Regions from separate parts of the Micromonospora sp. CMU55-4 genome, predicted to be linked through region 3. Evidence: riboswitches for the same ligand, from Rfam matches in the RefSeq annotation. Region 3 holds a riboswitch; each other region holds the start of a gene.
What was found. Region 3 has a riboswitch for cyclic di-AMP ahead of HA073_RS04555 (hypothetical protein). Riboswitches for the same ligand answer to the same signal wherever they lie in the genome.

Region 1 (5,659 bases), on a different contig from region 3:
TGCGGGTCAGCAGCTCGGCCGGCGGGGTGGTGGCAGCGGGCCGGACGGCCGGCGGGAACACCGTCTCGCGGACCCGCTGGTCGAAGCGGGCGGCGCTGTCGTCGTCGTCGAACGAGATGCCGAGGTCGTGCTTGCGCAGGAACGCGGTGATGGTCTCGAAGCGGGCCTTGTGGCCCTCGGTGAGCGCGGTGTAGTCGGCCTCGGCGTAGAGGTCGGCGGCGTCCACGTCGGCCGGCACGTCGCGCATGATCCGGTGCGGGATGTCGAAGTAGCGGGCCAGTTCCAGCGTGCGCGAATCGTGCGCGAACAGGTAGCCGGGCGTGCCGGCGACGAGCGCGGTGATGGTGCCGTGGATACGGGTGCCGAACGCGAAGTCGTACCCGGAGAGGTGGTCCATCCAGGTCCACGGGTCGACGAACATGCGCACCTTGTCCTCGACGAACAGTGGGTGCGAGGTGTGCAGCGGGATGTCGCTGCTCTGGCCGCGGTGCTCGGGCGCGTCGCCGTAGAGCAGGGTGCCGAGCGTCCGCAGGTCCTGGGGCACGTAGCACAGGTTCGGGTAGCGCTCGTGGTGGTGGCGGACCACCGAGGCCATCGAGCGGACGTACGGCGAGATGGTGAGCGCGACCTTCGACTCGGCGGTCAGCTCCGGCTGCTTCTTCGCCAGCTGGAACGTGTCGCCGTGCAGGAACATCGACGGGCAGCCGATCTGCTCCACGTCGGAGAAGCCGAGCGTGTTCAGGTAGCTCGCGGTCACCTCGCCGCGTACGCCGATGCTGTGCGACCGGTCCAGCACGGCCTTGCAGAACGCGCGCACCGGCTCGTCGATCGGGCGCAGGTACTCGCGGTCGCCGTCGACGTTTGTCTGCACGCCGACACCGAGCACCACCACCGGGATCTTCAGCCGTTCGATCAGCCGGGTCAGCGGGGCGAGGCGGTGCACGAAGCTGCGACGGAAGGCGTTCGCCAGCGGTACGACGAACACGTCGTACCGCTCGTTGATCTCGTCGGCGAGGCGCGGGTCGGCCGGGGTGCGGGTCGCGGTGATCTCCGCCGCGGAGGTGGCCAGCAGCTTGTGCGCGGCGTGGCTGAAGACCAGGTTTCCGCTGTTGTCCCCGATCCAGTTGCCGGCGAACGTCTCCTCCGGCGTGAGGACGTCGAACGGGCCCTTGCGGGCGCGGAGCAGGATCCGCTGGTGCATCCGGTTCGCTCACCTTCCGTACGGCACGGCGTGCCGGCGGGCGTCGCCCGCGCGTGCAGGAACGGAAATCCTATCCGCCGTCCCTGGGTGACCCGGCGGCCGTCGGCTCGCCGGGAACGTCCCGGTACTCCGGGGTAGGGTGCCCGGAATGACCAGCGCGCCGACTGTCACCCGTGCCCCGCGCCTGCCGTCGCTGACCGGATTGCGGTGGATCGCCGCGCTGCTGGTCTTCGGTTTCCACGCCGGGACCATGGGGATCGTCGCCGAGCCGCACCTGAAGGCGGTGGTGGACAAGGCGTTCAGCCTCGGCCTGTCCGGCGTCGAGTTCTTCTTCATCCTCAGCGGGTTCGTCCTGGTCTGGTCGTACCGGGACGGGGAGCGGGCGTGGACGTTCCTGCGCCGCCGGCTCGCCAAGATCTACCCGAACCACGTGGTGACGTTCGTGGCGGCGCTGGCGGTCGCGGCCTGGTTCGCCGACCCGGTCCTGCCGTGGGCGGCGATCGGCAACTTCTTCCTGGTCCAGGCGTGGATCCCGCTGAACGGCTACTTCTACAGCGTCAACAACGTGAGCTGGTCGCTCTCCTGCGAGCTGGCGTTCTACCTGTGCCTGCCGCTGGTGGTGCCGTGGCTGCGCCGGGCCCGTACCGGGGTGCTGCGGACCGTGCTGGTCGCGGCGCCGCTGCTCATCCTGGCGCTGTGGCCGGGCCAGCAGCTCGTGCCGGAGGAGCAGCGGTGGTGGTTCACCCAGATCTTCCCGGTGACCCGGTCGCTGGAGTTCTGGATGGGGGTGGCCGCCGCCGAGCTGATGCGCCGCCACCGCTGGCGCGGACCGAACCTCGCGGTCGCCACCGGCCTGTTCGTCACCACCTGGGTGGTCGCCGCGCTGTGGATCCCGGCCGAGTTCTGGGCGGCGCTGCTCGCCGTGGCGTACCTGCTGATCATCGCCGCGGCGGCGGACGCCGACGTGCGCGGCCGGCCCACCCCCTGGCGGTCCCGGCCGATGATCTGGCTCGGTGAGGTCTCGTTCGCCTTCTACCTGGTGCACGTGCTGGTCATGGTCACCGTGCTGCGGCTGACCGGGGACTGGGGGACCGGCCTGCCCGGCTGGCGGGGGCCGCTCGCGGTGCTGGGCTTCCTGGTGCTCACGCTCGCGCTGGCCGCCGCGCTGCACCGCTGGGTGGAGGTGCCGATGATGCGCCTGCTCGGCCCGACCCGCCGGTCCCGCGCGGCGTCGCGCGCACCGGCCGTGCCGGCTCCGCGCGGGCCCGCCGAGGGCGCGGCCGCCGACGGCGGCGCGCGGTCCGTCTCCGGTCCGGCCGAGGACATCGAGTACGCCGGGCGGCGTCGCCCGGACTGACACGCGCACACGCCGGCCGGTCGGTCCGCGACACGCCGTGCGGCGGTGCGTCAGTGGGGGTTCGGCGGTAATTTGTACCCGTGCTTCCGATCGCGCTCACCTGCCCCGTGTGGTGGGTGGCGCGCTGGACCGCCCGGATGCTCGCCAGTCTCGCCGTGGTCGTCGCCTGTTCGTTCGGCGCGGCCACGCTGCCGGCCGCCGCCGCCGCGCCAGCCGGCCCGGCGTACGTGAGCACGCCGGCCGCCCCGCGACCGGAATCCGACCGCGCCGCCGAGCGGCAGGCCCGTCCCGACGGCGCACCCGCGCCCGCCGCACGGGCCACCGACACGCTCCCGAACGACCCGCAGCCGGTCCCGGCCGGCCGGATCACCGCGCCGGTCGGCCTGCGGGCCCCGCCCGCCCGCTGATCCGCCCACGGGCCGCGCCCGTCACCGCACCCACCGAACGTCATCCCGCACCCGCCCCTCGCCGGCCCGGCGCCCTCGCGCCGCGCCCCGACCGGCCGTGCGGAGTCTCCCGCCAGGTTCTTCCCGTGAGGTGCCGACCATGTCGCAGACCGCTCTCTACCACTTCCTCACCGCGGTCCCCGAGGCCGCCGCCATCTGGTCCTTCCTGATGCTGCTCACGTTCGGCCTGCTCGCCGCGCTGGTGGCCCGGCCCGAGCGCGACGACGTCGCCGAGGCTGCCGCCGATCCGGTGGACCAGGACGCCGCGCGCCGCGACGACCTCGTCCGGTACGCCGAGGAGGTGGCGGTGGCCGCCGCCGGGGCCGCCCAGACGGCCCGTCGCCGCCGGGAACGGTGGCTGGCCGCGCAGGACGAGGCGGAACGCGCCTGGACCGCGTACGACGAGGCGGACAGCGCCGCCCGCCGGCTGGCCGGGGCCGCCCCGCTGGCCGCCCCGCGCACCCCGCGCACCCCGGCGGAGTACGCGGCCCGGGAGCGCTGGCTGCACCACGCCGCCATGACGGCGCACTGGCGCGGCGACCTGTCCGCCCGGCAACTCGCCGACGTGCTGGCGCGCCGCAACGGGTGGGACCCGCGCCGGCACCCGGCCGAGCAGGAGATCGTGCTGGCCCGGGCCGTACGGGACCGGCGCCGGGCCGGCTGGGAGAGCGCCGCCGAGCGGGAGCGGCAGGCGTGGCGGGACGCCGAACTGGCCGCCGAGGCCGCCCGTACGCTCGCCGCCGAGGCGTACGCGGCCACCCTGGCGGTGCGGCCCGCCCCGGTGTCCCGCGGCGTGGCGACGATCCCCCTGCCGGTCGGCGCGTCCGTCCGCAACGCCCGCTGGCGTCCGGCCCGGGTCGGCTGAGGCGACCGAATTGTTACCCGGAATGTGGTGAGCCGGCTCACCCCCGGCGCCGAAACGGGCGTGGAGCGCAGAACAGGCCAATGAGCCGCGCCATTGCCGGTCAGGCGCTCGCCGTCTGTCCCCTTTTCGCCTCCCGGGCGCCGTCACCACCGCTTGTCCCATTGAGTGAAGTGAGTAACCGGCTGTTCCGAAATCCGTTACCGGGGATCATGTTTACGCAGGTGGGAGCGCTTGGCAGGGGCAGTACCCGCCGGTAGTGTCGGCGCGTCCGGTGCGGTAACCGATCGCAGAAGGCGACGCCGCGCCGACCCGCCTAATCGTGTCATCACGAACCGGGGAACCATGAGCACCATCGGGGTGAATCCGCGGCCACTGCCGCGGTAGGGCGTACTTCCCGCCCGAATCCGTCAGCTAACCCGGTCGGCGGCCACGGAAGGAGTCCCATCCTCGTGCCCACCCCTCGATCGTCCCCCCGCCTCCACGGCTCCGCGGTACCCGCGCTCGCCTGACGCGACCGGCAAACCGCCCCTGGGCGCCCGGCATCGCGGGCGTACCCGTTCCCCGGCCCATCCGGCCTGCCAGCACGTGTGAACCCCTCCACGTGCCGGGCCGGCGTGTGCCGATCACGCCCCCCGTGGAGGATTTCGTGAAGCACCACCTGAAGCGTCAGCTGCGGCGGATCGCCACCGAACGCCCGTACCAGATCATCGCCGGATCGGCCGCGGCGCTCGTGCTGGCCGCCGGCGCCGGCACCGCCCTCGCCGCGGGTGAGGACGCCCCGGTCCGGCAGGAGAACACCGCCTCGGTCGCCGAACTCGGCGCACGGCTCGGCGAGCCCGCCAGCCGCGGCGAGGCGCGCATCGTCGTCCCGCCGGCGTCGCCGAGCGCCGAGCCCAGCAAGTCGCCCAGCGCCTCCCCGTCGGCGAAGAAGGCCGCGGCGGACCCGGACGTCACCAAGGCCGCGCCGAAGCCGCCGTCGAGCAAGACGCTGGACTACGACTACCAGGCGCAGATCAACTACTACTACTGCGGCCCGGCCGCCGTGCGCAACGCGCTCAGCGCCACCGGCATCGAGCGCAGCCAGGACGCACTCGCCGGCCCGCTCGGCACCACCGAGATGGGCACCAACTCGGCCGAGGACACCACGCGCGTGCTCAACCAGCAGGTCAAGGGCAACCCGTACCGGACCCGGATGATTCCCGGCTCGGCCAGCCCGGCCCAGATGGACCGGCTCCAGGCCGACGTGGTCGAGGCGATCAGCAACGGCCGGGGGGTCGTCGCGAACGTCGCCGGCACCGCCACCGACACCAACGGCGGCTGGCACTCGTTCCCCGGCGGCCACTACGTCGCGGTGATCGGCTACAAGGACGACGGCCGGACCGTCCGGATCGCCGACTCGGCCGACCCGTCGCTGCCGTCGTACTGGCTCACCACGATCGACCTGGCGCACTGGATCGCCAGCCGCGGCTACTCCGCCTGACCGCCCCGCACCCTGCGAAGGCCGGCACCCCGTCCCGGGGCGCCGGCCTTCCCCGTCCCCGCCCGCCCCTCGCCCGCCGCCCTCTCGGCGCGCCGATCTTGGACTTGTGGCGCCTGGTATGCCCGGCTCACCCCGCTATGGGAGGCACCACAACTCCAAGATCGGCGGCGAGGGCGAGGGCGGGCGGTTTGGGCGGGGCGGGTTCGGTCTCGCGTGTCCGGGGCGGGCGGTGGCAGACTGCGCCAATGGGCGATGCGACGGGGAACCGGCACCTGATTCTCCTGCACGGCATGGGCGCCACCGGCGAGGT
Region 2 (5,659 bases), on a different contig from region 3:
TGGTCTTGCGGGCCCGCGTCGGCGGGGCGGCCCTAATGCGCAGGTGTCGAGCGGGTGGATCTGACGGAGCGCCGCTTGGCGAGCGTCGGCTGATGTCGGGCTCTTGTCGAAGGCTGTTGATCGGCTGTGTCCGGGCGGTTGTCGTGGCTTGTGCTTGATCGACACCATTGCGCCGAAGTGGCGGCATCGGACGGGTTCTGACCCCGCCACCTCGGCGAGACGGGTCTGTTCAGGGGAGCGCGGGGTAGAGCGCGGCCACCCCACCGGACAGCCCCGCCTGGACCCGGCGGGCGACGTCGTCGGCCAGGATCTCGTAGCTGCCGGACTCGATGCCGTCGGCAGCGAGCCGGGCGACGTCGGCCGGGTGGGCCTTCGGGCCGGGCACGGCGGCGGCCATCTCGGTGTCCATGTAGCCCACGTGCAGCCCGGCGACCCGGACGCCCCGGCCGGCTAGTTCCAGGCGCAGCGCGTTCGTCATCGACCACTCGGCGGCCTTGGCCGCGCCGTACGCGCCGACGCCGGGGATCGTGAACCAGGACAGCGCCGACAGCACGTTCAGGATCGTGCCGCCGCCGTTCGCCGCGATCCGGGGCGCGAACGCGCGTACCACCGACAGCGTGCCGAGGTAGTGCGTCTCCAGCTCCAGCCGGATCTGCGCGAGGTCACCGTCGAGCAGGTCGGCGCCGGTGCTCACGCCGGCGTTGTTCACGAGCAGCGTCACGTCACCGGCCCGCTCCGCGGCGGCGGCCACCGAGGCGGGGTCGGTGATGTCGAGGCGTACCGGGGTGACGCCGGGCAGGTCGACGGTGTCCGGGTTGCGGGCGCCGGCCCAGACGGTGGCGCCGCGCGCGACGAGTTCGGCGGCCAGGTGCCGGCCGAAGCCGCGGTTGGCGCCGGTGACCAGGGCGGTGCTTCCAGCGATCTTCATGTCTCGCTCCGAGGGGTGGGAAAGGAAGGTGGGTCAGGCGGACAGCAGGCCCGGCCCGGGCAGGACGGCCAGCTCGCCGGGCGGTACGTCGTGTCCGGCGTCGCAGCGCAGCCGGGCGTGCACGGCCGCGCCGCACTCGTCGTGGGTCAGCCGGACGGCCGGGCCGGCCTCGTCGGCGGCGTACGTGTCGCCCCACTGCCGCAGCGCGACCAGCACCGGGATCAGGTCGCTGCCCTTGGCGGTGAGCACGTACTCGTCGCGGGTGCGCTGCCCGGGCTCGCGGTAGGGGCGCCGGTCGAGCAGCCCGTCGGCGACGAGCTGCTTGAGGCGTGCGGCGGCGACGGGCTCGCTGACGCCGACCCGCCGCGCGAAGTCGTCGAAGCGGCGGGTGCCGAACGACGCCTCGCGCAGCAGGAGCAGCGTGGTGCGGTTGCCGACCACCTCCAGCGCCCGGGCGATCGAGCAGTTGGCGGTGGACCAGGAGTCACGCTGCGCAAGGAGGTCCGTCATGGCTTCGACGGTACCCCCTGACTTAGGAAATCAAAAGTCAGCTACCTCACAGCTGGCCGGGGAAGAAGCCGTGCCGGGCCAGCGGCTCGACGATCTGGTGCTCCTCGTACGACAGGTGCGACAGCAGCGTGTCGGTGAGCAGGTCCACCGCCTCCTGGAGCTGCGTGAAGTCGCCGGGCCGGTGGACCAGTTCCACGAGCGCCCGGTCGACGCCCTCCACCACCCCGTGGATCACCACGTGTTCCTCCTCGAGGCGGTCGAGCACGGCCGCCAGCCCGGCCTCGGAGCGGCGCAGGTGCGGGAAGATCGAGGCGTCCTCCAGCCCGTGGTGCTGGGTGACCATGGTGCAGTAGGCCGCGCAGTACGCCCCGAGCGTCCAGTTGTTCTGCCGCATGGTCATCTCGTTGAGCGCCGCCCGCGCCCGGCCCGGCGAGACGGCGCCCCGCTTGACCTGTTCCAGCAGGTCGCGCACCTGGGCCAGCTCCTGGCGCAGGTGGTCGTGCACGTCCACCAGGTGCTGCCCGGCGGCCTGCCCCCGGGGTGGGTAGACCTGGCCGGCCGGAGGCGGCGGGGCGGTCGGCCGGGTCGACTCGTCCCAGGGGCGGCGCGCGCTCAGACGTACCCCCGGGTCCGGGGTGGGGGTGACCGCCAGCGTGGCCGCGCCGCCGGTGGCGGCCGTGTCGTCGGCGACCGCGCGGGCCCCGCTGCCGGGTGCGGTGCGCTCGGCGGCGACGAGTTCGCGGACCGCCGGCGCGACCTCCTGGGCGAAGATCTGGATCGCGCGCGGCTCGTCGCTGCCGAGGATGAACGTGGTGATGCCGTGCTCCAGCGTGAGCCCGGCCAGCTCCTCCACCCACTGCTCCGGCGGCCCGGCCAGGAAGCCGGCCGACGAGCGCGCGAACGTGCCGGTCACGTTGAGCATGCGGCGGATCTCGGCCGGGTCGCGCCCGGCGGCCTGCGCGCCCTCGTCCACGAGCGCGTTCAGGGCGGGCAGCTCGTCGGGGCCCTTGGGCAGGTAGGACAGGGAGGGCAGCCAGCCGTCCGCGGCGCGGCCGACCAGGCGCAGCATGCGCGGCTTGTACGCGCCGACCCAGATGCCCACCCGATGCGCGGGCGCCGGACCGCGCTTGGCGCCGACCACCCGGTAGTGCTCGCCGTCGACGCGGATCATGCCGCGGCGGTCGGTGTCCCAGACCTCGCGGATCACCCGGATCGCCTCGTCCAGGGCCTCGACCGCCGCGCCGGGGGACAGGCGCCGCCCGCCCGTCGCCTCGATCGCGTCCCAGAACGCACCCGCGCCGAGTCCCATCTCGACCCGGCCGCCGGTGAGCAGGTCCAGGCTGGCCACGCTGCGGGCCAGCACCACCGGCTGGCGCAGCGGCAGGTTGAGCACGTTGCCGGCCAGGCGGATGCGCTCGGTGACGGCGGCCACGTAGGACATCAGCGTCCAGGTGTCCAGGAACCCCGGCTGGTACGGGTGGTCCTGGAACGTGACCAGGTCCAGCCCGACCTGTTCGCAGAGCGTGGCCAGCGCCACCACCTGGTCGGGCTGCCCGGCGGCGGGCGTGATGAAGCCGCCGAAGGTGAGCTCGTGTCCGTGATCGGTCATCCGTCCCGCCCCTCCCGTGATCTTGCTCGGCCCTGCCACGGTAGCTCCACAGGTGGTAGCCCGGCCGGGTGAACACCATCACAAGAAGTGGACGATCGTCGCAAACCGTCCTTAGCGTCGGTTTCGTTCGCATTCGCGGGCACCGCGGGCCGGAAACGCCAAATCCCGCCGCCGGCCCCGGTAACCGAACCTCGTGCGGGAGCGGGGGAACCACACGTTCCACGGTGCATCGTCACCTCGGGGTGAAGCCGCCACCGGCGGCCGGGCTCCTCGGCCCGAACCCGACAGCTCACCTCGTCGGCGTGGAGGAATCCACATGGCAACTGCATACTCGGCCCGAAGCCGCCGTACCGCTCTCGGAGCGGTCCTGGCCGGCGCCGCCGTCGGCGCCGCGAGCCTGTTCGGCCCGGCCACACCGGCCAGCGCGGGCGTCAACTGGGACGCGGTCGCGCGCTGCGAGTCCGGCGGCAACTGGAAGATCAACACCGGCAACGGCTACTACGGCGGGCTCCAGTTCTCCCGCGCCACCTGGAACGGCTACGGCGGCCAGAAGTACGCCGCCCGCGCCGACCTGGCCAGCCGGTCCGAGCAGATCGCCGTCGCGGAGAAGGTGTTGCGCGGCCAGGGCATCGGCGCGTGGCCGGTCTGCGGCAAGAAGGGCGGCTCGGCGAACGCCGCGGCGACCCGGTCCGAGCGGGCGGCCCCGAAGAAGGCCACCTCGAAGAAGTCCGCCCCGAAGCGGGCCGCCACGCGCAAGGCCGCGCCGGAGCGGGCCGCGACGACGTCAGCGCCGCAGCCGTCGGCCGGGACGTACGTGGTCCGGCGCCGGGACACGCTGTCGGAGATCGCCGTGGCGCAGCGCGTCGACGGTGGCTGGCGCGCCCTGCACGAGCGCAACCGGGCAGTGGTCGGCGACGACCCCGGCCTGATCTTCCCCGGTCAGCGGCTGCGTCTGCGCTGATCTGGTCCGGACGCCCGGCCGGTTCGACCCGGCCGGGCGTCCGGCCGCCCGCGACACGCCGCGCCGCCGGTGTCCGGCCTGCTCGCGGCGCCGGACGCCACCCGTGACGGCCGCTGACCGCGATTCGTCGGAGCCGGTTGCTAGGGTCACGATGATCGGCTCAGACGTGAAGAAAGCGCGGAAATGACCAACGATCCGTTCTCGGCGGCCGCGAGCATCGACGAACTGCTGACCCGCACGCAGCAGGCGCTCACCGCGATGCGCTCCCGGGCCTCGGAGCACGCCGACGGCGAGCCGGGCGACCTGCTGCGCGCCGAGGGCACCGCAGCCGACGGCCGGGTCCGCGCGGTCGCCGTTCAGGGTGGCCGGCTGGATTCCGTGACGATCGACCCGGACTTGGCCGGCGAGCCCCTCGACGTCCTCTGCGGACATGTCACCGCCGCCGCCAACGCCGCGCTGTCCGAGCTGGACGCCCGGGTCAGCGCGTCGGCGCGGGCCGACGCCGACGCGCTCGCCGCCCGGCTCGGCAGCATGGGTGACCAGGCCGAGCTGTTCGGTCGCGCGATGCACGAGGCGGCCGCGCGGATCCACCGCGACCGCGGCACGGCGTCCCAGGCCGGGCGTCCGGCCTGACCCGACCGCACACGGCCCGGCACGACGCGGCGCCGCCCCGGCACGCGGCGGCGGCCACGCGCGACGCGGCACCGCCCGGCACGACGATGCGGCCGGCCGCCGGGAGGACGACGACCGGCCGCGCTACGCCACGGTCAGCTCAGGGTGACCGCGGTGTCGTCGACGACGAAGGACGTCTGCAGTGAGCTGTCCTCCACGCCGCTGAACGAGATGGTCGCCGTGGTGCCTGCGAGCGACGAGATGTCGAAGGACCGCTGCACGTAGCCGGTGGCCTTGTTCAGGTTGGAGTAGGTGGCCAGCGTGGTGCTGCCGGCCTTGACGGTGAGCTTGTCGTACGCGGTGCCGGTGGTCGTCTCCGCGCTGTCGATGTGCAGCCAGAAGCTGAACGTCGCGCGGCATCCGGCCGGGATCGTCACCGACTGACTGAGCGTGTCGGTGTGCGACGAGCCGTACCCGTCCAGCCACGCCTTGTACGAGCCGCCGTGCGCGGCCTGGCCGCTGTCGGTGGTGATGACGCCGGACGAGGCGGTCCAGCTCACGTTGCCCGACTCGAAGCCGGGGTTGGCGAGCTTGTTGCCGGAGCAGCCGCCCGACGGCGGGGTGGTGGTGGCGGTCGGCGTGGGCGTCGGGGTGCCGCCGGCGCAGGTCGGCTCACCCGACTGGGCCGGCACGCTGACCGCCGCCCAGGCCGCCTTGACCGCGTTGAACTCGGTGCAGCTGCTCGGGTAGAGGTTCTTCGCCGCCTGCAACGTCCAGACGCGGTACTTCAGGTAGGACGAGGACGACGTCTTCAGCAGCATGGCGTTGTACATGATCTTGATGGCCTTCTGGATGCCCAGGCCGCTCACGCTGCTGCTGTTGCAGGTCGAGCTGGACGGCTGCCCGTTGGTCGGGCTGCTGCCGTTGGCCAGCAGGTAGAACCAGTGGTTGCCGGGCCCGGCCGCGGCGTGCACCTCGGTCGACGGGATGCTGCTCGAGTAGCAGTTCGGGTCGCCGAGCGCCGACGGGTTGTACATGT
Region 3 (5,659 bases):
GTACGCCCCGGCCGAGGGCACCTCGGCGGCGAACGTGATCGCCGGACCGGCGGGGGTGCGCCCGTCGCCGGGTGTGCCCTCCGGGTGCACGTGCAGGTACGCCAGGTCGCCCTGCCGCAGCGCCACCAGGTGCCCGTACGCGCCGAGGTAGGGCTGAAGGTCGGTGACCGGTCTCCCGTCGCGGCTGACGGAGAGCGTGAGCCGGCTGGTCCGGCCCGGCTCCGGCGTGCCGGTCAGCGTGACTGTGTAGCCGTCGACGGTGGTGCTGGTCACCGGCGCCGGCAGCGGCCGGGCGGCCAGCTCGCCGGGGACCGTGACGTCCAGGCCGAGGGTCAACGGCTCGCCGCCTTCGGGCGTGAAGTCGGCGAACGCCCGCCACACCCCGGGGCCGTCGAGCGGGGAGGCGACCCGCCAGGTGCCGTCGCCGGCCATCTCCGGGTGGACGTGCCGGAAGCCGGACAGGTCCCGGCGCGCGACGATCAGGTGCATGCGCTTGTCGTGGGCCACCTCGAAGCGGGTGACCGGCGTGCCGTCCGGGCCGGTGATCCGGAAGGCGAACTGCCCGGCCGGCGCGGTGGCGGGCTGGAGCGTGTAGCCGCCTTCGGAGACGAGCAGCCCGCCGGGCAGGTGCGCGTCGGCGCCGTTCTCGTCACCGTGACCGGTGTCGCCGGTCCCGTGGTCGCTGCCGCTGTCGTCGTGGCGGGTCTCGGCGGCCGGGGCGACGGGATCGGCCAGGTTGCCGATCCCGTACGCCGCGCCGAAGACCGCCACGAGGCCGAGCGCGAAGCCGCTGAGCTTCGTCGCCGTGTTCATGGTTTCTCCTCGGTTCTGCGGGTCCCGTGGACCCGTCACGCACCGACGAGGTCGTAGCCGGCCTCGTCGACCGCCGCGCGGACGGTGTCCGTGTCCAGCGGGTTCTGACTGGTGACGGTGACCCGGCCGGTGGCCAGGTCGACCTGGACGCCGGTGACGCCCGGAAGCGCGCTCAGCTCGGTGCTCACCGAGTTGACGCAGTGGCCGCAGGTCATACCGCTCACCTGGTAGGTGCTCTCCATGTCGCCCTCCGATCTCATACCCCCTGGGGGTACAGCCGGAACGTTAGCATACCCCCGAGGGGTACGCTATCCTCGTTCTCATGACCGCTCCGTCCAGCCCGACCCGGGGCTACACCGCCAGCAAGGACCAGCTCCTCGCCCGGCTCCGCCGGATCGAGGGTCAGGTCCGTGGCATCGAGAAGATGGTCGAGGACGACCGTTACTGCATCGACGTGCTGACCCAGATCTCGGCCATCCAGGCGGCGCTGGACAAGGTCGGCCTCGGCCTGCTCGACGGGCACGCGCGGCACTGCATGCACGAGGGCGCCGCCGAGGGCCGGGCCGACGAGATGGCGACCGAGATGATGGCCGCCGTCGGCCGCCTGATGAAGCGCGGCTGAACGGGACCTCCGCCCCTCCGAGCAGGGCACATCGACCCGCGCCGACGCGCCCGTGCGGCCGTACCGTCGAAGTGGCGGGCAGGCCGGCCCCGGCGGACCCGCAGTGACGGACGGAGGGCGGCCCGATGATGTGGCAGAGCCCGATGATGGGCTGGATGTGGATCTGGTCCCTGGCGGTGCTGGCGGTGCTGGCAGGGCTCCTCTGGCTGGCCGTGCGGTGGACCGGCCCGCAGCGGTCCGGGCCGACGGCGGCCCGGCGCATCCTCGACGAGCGGTACGCCCGCGGCGAGATCGACGAGGACGAGTACCGGCGACGCCGGGCCGGACTGGCCTGACCCGCGCGGGGCGCGCGTCACCGGTCACGGTGTCCGGGAGCACCCAGCCGGGCTGCCTACCATGTCGGGGCGACGACCCGGACGTGGTCGACACGTCCGCGCCGGCCCGGTGACCAGACCGGTCCGGCGGACCAGGCGTCGCCGCGACCGTTGGGAGAGACGCCTTGGGTGCCGACCACACCCGCCCCGCACCGCCCACGCCACCGGGCGTACGGCGGCTGCTCGTCGCCGTGGTGGTGCCGCTGTTCGCGCTCACCGTGATCGCCGCGCTGGTGCTCTGGCCCCGGCAGGACCGGGAGCCGGTCGGCGGCGCGGACGTCCCCCGCTACCACGGCACCGTGACCCGGGTGGTCACCGAACCCTGCCCGCCGACGCCGGAGGCCCCGGAGGGCGCGGGCGGCCCCTGCGGCACCGCGACCGTCGCCGCCGAGCAGGGCCCGGACGCGGGACGGCAGGTCGAGACGCCGCTCCCGGCCGGACCGGGCGCGCCCCGGGTCGAGGTCGGCGACAAGATCGTCCTGGTCGAGCTGATCGACCCGGCCGACCCTTCGATGAAGTCCTACAACATCGCCGAGCACCAGCGCGGCACACCGCTGATCTGGCTGCTGGTGCTCTTCGCCGCCGCGATCGTGGCGTTCGGCCGCTGGCGCGGGCTCGCCGCGCTCGGCGGCCTGGCGGCCAGCTTCGCCATCCTGCTCGGCTTCGTGCTGCCCGGCATCGGTGGCGGCCAGCCGCCGCTGCTGGTGGCGATCGTGGGCGCCGCGTTGATCATGTTCGTGGTGCTCTACCTGACGCACGGGATCACCGCGCAGACGTCGGTGGCGGTGCTCGGCACGCTCGGCAGCCTCGTGATCACCGGCGTGCTCGGCCTGCTCGCCACGTCCGCCACCCACCTGACCGGCTTCGGCAGCGAGGACGCCACCACCCTGTCCATGTTCCAGGGCGACGTGGACCTGCACGGACTGCTGCTGGCGGGCATCATCATCGGCTCGCTGGGCGTGCTGGACGACGTCACCGTCACCCAGGCGGCCACCGTCACCGAACTCGCGCACGCCAACCCGGGGCTGTCCCGGCGGCAGCTCTACCGGGCGGCGACCCGCGTCGGCCGGGCCCACATCGCGTCCACCGTCAACACCATCGTGCTGGCGTACGCGGGCGCGTCGCTGCCGCTGCTGCTCCTGCTGGTCGCCGACTCCCGCCCGGTGAGCCAGATCCTCACCAGCGAGTTCCTCGCCCAGGAGATCGTCCGCAGCGCGGTGGCCACGCTCGGCCTGATCGCCGCCGTACCGCTGACGACCGCACTGGCCGCGATCGTGACCACCGCCGGACGGCGCGCGCCCGGTCCGGAGCCGGCGTCGCCCGTACCCCCGCCGCCCCGTCCGCCGGCCGGACGCGACGACGCGCTGGAGGCGCTCGGCGGCGGAAAGAGTACGGAGGCGACATGGTGACACTCCGCACGGTGACCATCGATTTCAAACGCGACGCTGGTCACGGTGCGCCACGGCGAAATCTCGCTATTGGTCGGCTTCCGGACGTAGATCCGCAGGAGTGCTGTCGGGTAACCTCGCTGCCGGTCACCGCCGAAGGCGCGCACCGGCGCCAGCGGTGCCGCCGCCCAATCGCCTGCGGGCGAGCCGGGGAACCAGGTACATGGGGTGAATCCGCGCGAGCGGTAGGGGCCACTTCCGTCCCGAACCCGTCAGCTAACCCGGTCGGCGGCCGACGGAAGGGAACACTGTGACGCCACCCCTGCGCCGCTGGCTGACACCCCTGGTGGCCGTGCTGGCCTCGCTGGCAGTGCTGGCCGGGCCGAACTCGGCGACGGCGGCCCCCGCCGCGGCGGCCCCGAAGCCGTCCGGGCACGAGGAGGACGGCGAACCACCGCTCATCACCGAGGCGATCGACAGCGCCAACCGGAACTTCCTCCAGGCGAAGGCGAAGCTGGCCAAGTCGCAGGACCGCCAGCGGCGGCTGGCCGCCGAGGTACAGGCGGCACAGGCCGAACTCGAGGCGCTCAGCCCGCAGGTCAACCAGCTCGCCGCCCAGTCCTACCGGACCGGCCGGATGGGCGCGATGGCGATGCTGCTGGAGAGCAACTCGCCCGACTCGTTCGTCCGCCGCGTCAACGCCCTGGACGAGCTGAACCTCCTCAACGCGCAGCGCCTGGCCGCCATCAACGCGGTCAAGAACCGCGCCGAGACGGCCAAGATCGCGCTCGACGCCGAGGTGCGCGAGCAGGAGAAGCAGAAGAACGCGATGGAGCGCGAGAAGGTGCAGGCCGAACGCGCCCTCAAGCTCGTCGGCGGCCTCGGCTTCACCGGCGGCCTGGTCGACGCCACCTCACCGGTCGCCAAGATCGGCCCCGGCCGCACCGCCGACGGCGGCTGGAAGGCCGAGTCGTGCAGCGAGAACGACCCGACCACCTCGGGCTGCATCACGCCGCGGACGCTGCACGCCTACAAGGAGGTCCGGCGCGCCGGCTACACGCGCTTCGTGGGCTGTTACCGGCCGGGCGGGCCGTGGGAGCACCCCAAGGGCAAGGCGTGCGACTGGTCGCTGCAGAACAGCGGCTTCTCACCCTGGCACAACAACGACACCCGCAAGTACGGCAACGACGTGGCCGCCTTCCTCATCCGCAACGCCGACCGGCTGGGCATCTACTACGTGATCTGGAACCGGCAGATCTGGTTCCCGGCCACCGGCTGGAGGTCGTACAGCGGGCCGTCGAACCACACCGACCACGTCCACATGTCGATGCTCTGACCTGGACGCAGCAAGAAGGGGCCGCCCCCGTGGGCGGCCCCTTCGTCGTCCGGCGCTCCGGTCAGCCGGCCAGCGCCGCGTCCGCGTCCGCCGGCGACGAGGGAGCGGGCAGTGACGCCGGGACCTGCGCCACTGTCCGCACCTCGCCGCCGGAGAGCCGGTACGACATCCCCGCCACCGTGCACCGGCCCGCCGCGACCCGCTCGGCCAGCACGGAGGACCGGGCCAGCAGCGTCTCCACGGTCTGCGCGATGTGGACGTCGATGATGCCGTCGAGGTCGTCGATGCCCTGCCGGGCGGCGCGCAGCAGGCTGGGCGAGACCGCGTCCACCACCGCTCCCAGGTGCCCGGCCGGAGCGGCGCCGGTCCGGACCCCCTCCCGGGCGGCCTGGACCGCGCCGCAGGAGTCGTGCCCGAGCACCACCACGAGCGGCGTGCCGAGCACGGTGACCGCGTACTCGACGCTGCCGAGCACCTCGGGCCCGGCGGTGTGCCCGGCGGTACGCACCACGAAGAGGTCACCGAGACCTCGATCGAAGATGATCTCCGCGGCGAGCCGCGAGTCGGAGCAGCCGACGATCACCGCGAAGGGGTGCTGGCCGTCGGCCACCGCCGCCCGGTGCCCGGCGTCCTGATTCGGATGCTGCGGCACACCGGTGACGAACCGGTGGTTGCCGGCACGCAGCTCGGCGAGCGCCTGCTCCGGGCTTCTCGGCGTCATCTGCCTCACCTCGTCTACCTGCGGAACGACCAGGCCGGACGGCCTCGCGACTTCACGGTCACACGGCGTCAGGGGCACGTCAAGATTCGTGATACGCATTTCATACTTTCCCGTGCCGGCCCGCGTCCGATTCGGGTCGGCAGCGTCGATGGCCATAGCATGGCCACCATGGCGACGACACCAGGTGAGGACGGGAGCCGCCGCAACTGGACCTTCCTCACCAATCACGGACATGTGCTGCTGGCGATCGCGCGCAACCCCACGGCGCGGCTGCGGGACGTGGCCGACGAGGTGGGCGTCACCGAGCGGGCGGCCCAGGCCATCGTCGCCGACCTGGAAGCCGGGGGTTACCTGCGGCGCACCCGCGTGGGGCGGCGCAACGAGTACACGATCAACCCGAAGGGA

Region 1: another riboswitch for cyclic di-AMP. It lies ahead of HA073_RS12335 (C39 family peptidase); the one in region 3 lies ahead of HA073_RS04555 (hypothetical protein).
Region 2: another riboswitch for cyclic di-AMP. It lies ahead of HA073_RS27775 (transglycosylase family protein); the one in region 3 lies ahead of HA073_RS04555 (hypothetical protein).

The regions. Positions count from the first base shown of each region.
Region 1 is NZ_JAAOLH010000005.1:318,987-324,645, reverse strand. It holds gene HA073_RS12355 (polysaccharide pyruvyl transferase family protein) at 1-1,201, opposite strand, end outside; gene HA073_RS12350 (acyltransferase) at 1,350-2,558, shown strand; gene HA073_RS12345 (hypothetical protein) at 2,639-2,965, shown strand; gene HA073_RS12340 (hypothetical protein) at 3,105-3,869, shown strand; cyclic di-AMP (ydaO/yuaA leader) riboswitch at 4,170-4,310, shown strand; gene HA073_RS12335 (C39 family peptidase) at 4,516-5,349, shown strand; gene HA073_RS12330 (alpha/beta fold hydrolase) at 5,595-5,659, shown strand, end outside.
Region 2 is NZ_JAAOLH010000021.1:82,266-87,924, reverse strand. It holds gene HA073_RS27790 (SDR family oxidoreductase) at 230-928, opposite strand; gene HA073_RS27785 (helix-turn-helix domain-containing protein) at 962-1,438, opposite strand; gene HA073_RS27780 (LLM class flavin-dependent oxidoreductase) at 1,485-3,047, opposite strand; cyclic di-AMP (ydaO/yuaA leader) riboswitch at 3,220-3,365, shown strand; gene HA073_RS27775 (transglycosylase family protein) at 3,364-4,008, shown strand; gene HA073_RS27770 (YbaB/EbfC family nucleoid-associated protein) at 4,192-4,641, shown strand; gene HA073_RS27765 (M4 family metallopeptidase) at 4,776-5,659, opposite strand, start outside.
Region 3 is NZ_JAAOLH010000002.1:280,962-286,620, reverse strand. It holds gene HA073_RS04580 (hypothetical protein) at 1-813, opposite strand, end outside; gene HA073_RS04575 (heavy-metal-associated domain-containing protein) at 849-1,055, opposite strand; gene HA073_RS04570 (metal-sensitive transcriptional regulator) at 1,136-1,435, shown strand; gene HA073_RS04565 (SHOCT domain-containing protein) at 1,561-1,770, shown strand; gene HA073_RS04560 (YibE/F family protein) at 1,935-3,218, shown strand; cyclic di-AMP (ydaO/yuaA leader) riboswitch at 3,373-3,504, shown strand; gene HA073_RS04555 (hypothetical protein) at 3,508-4,533, shown strand; gene HA073_RS04550 (carbonic anhydrase) at 4,595-5,254, opposite strand; gene HA073_RS04545 (MarR family winged helix-turn-helix transcriptional regulator) at 5,414-5,659, shown strand, end outside.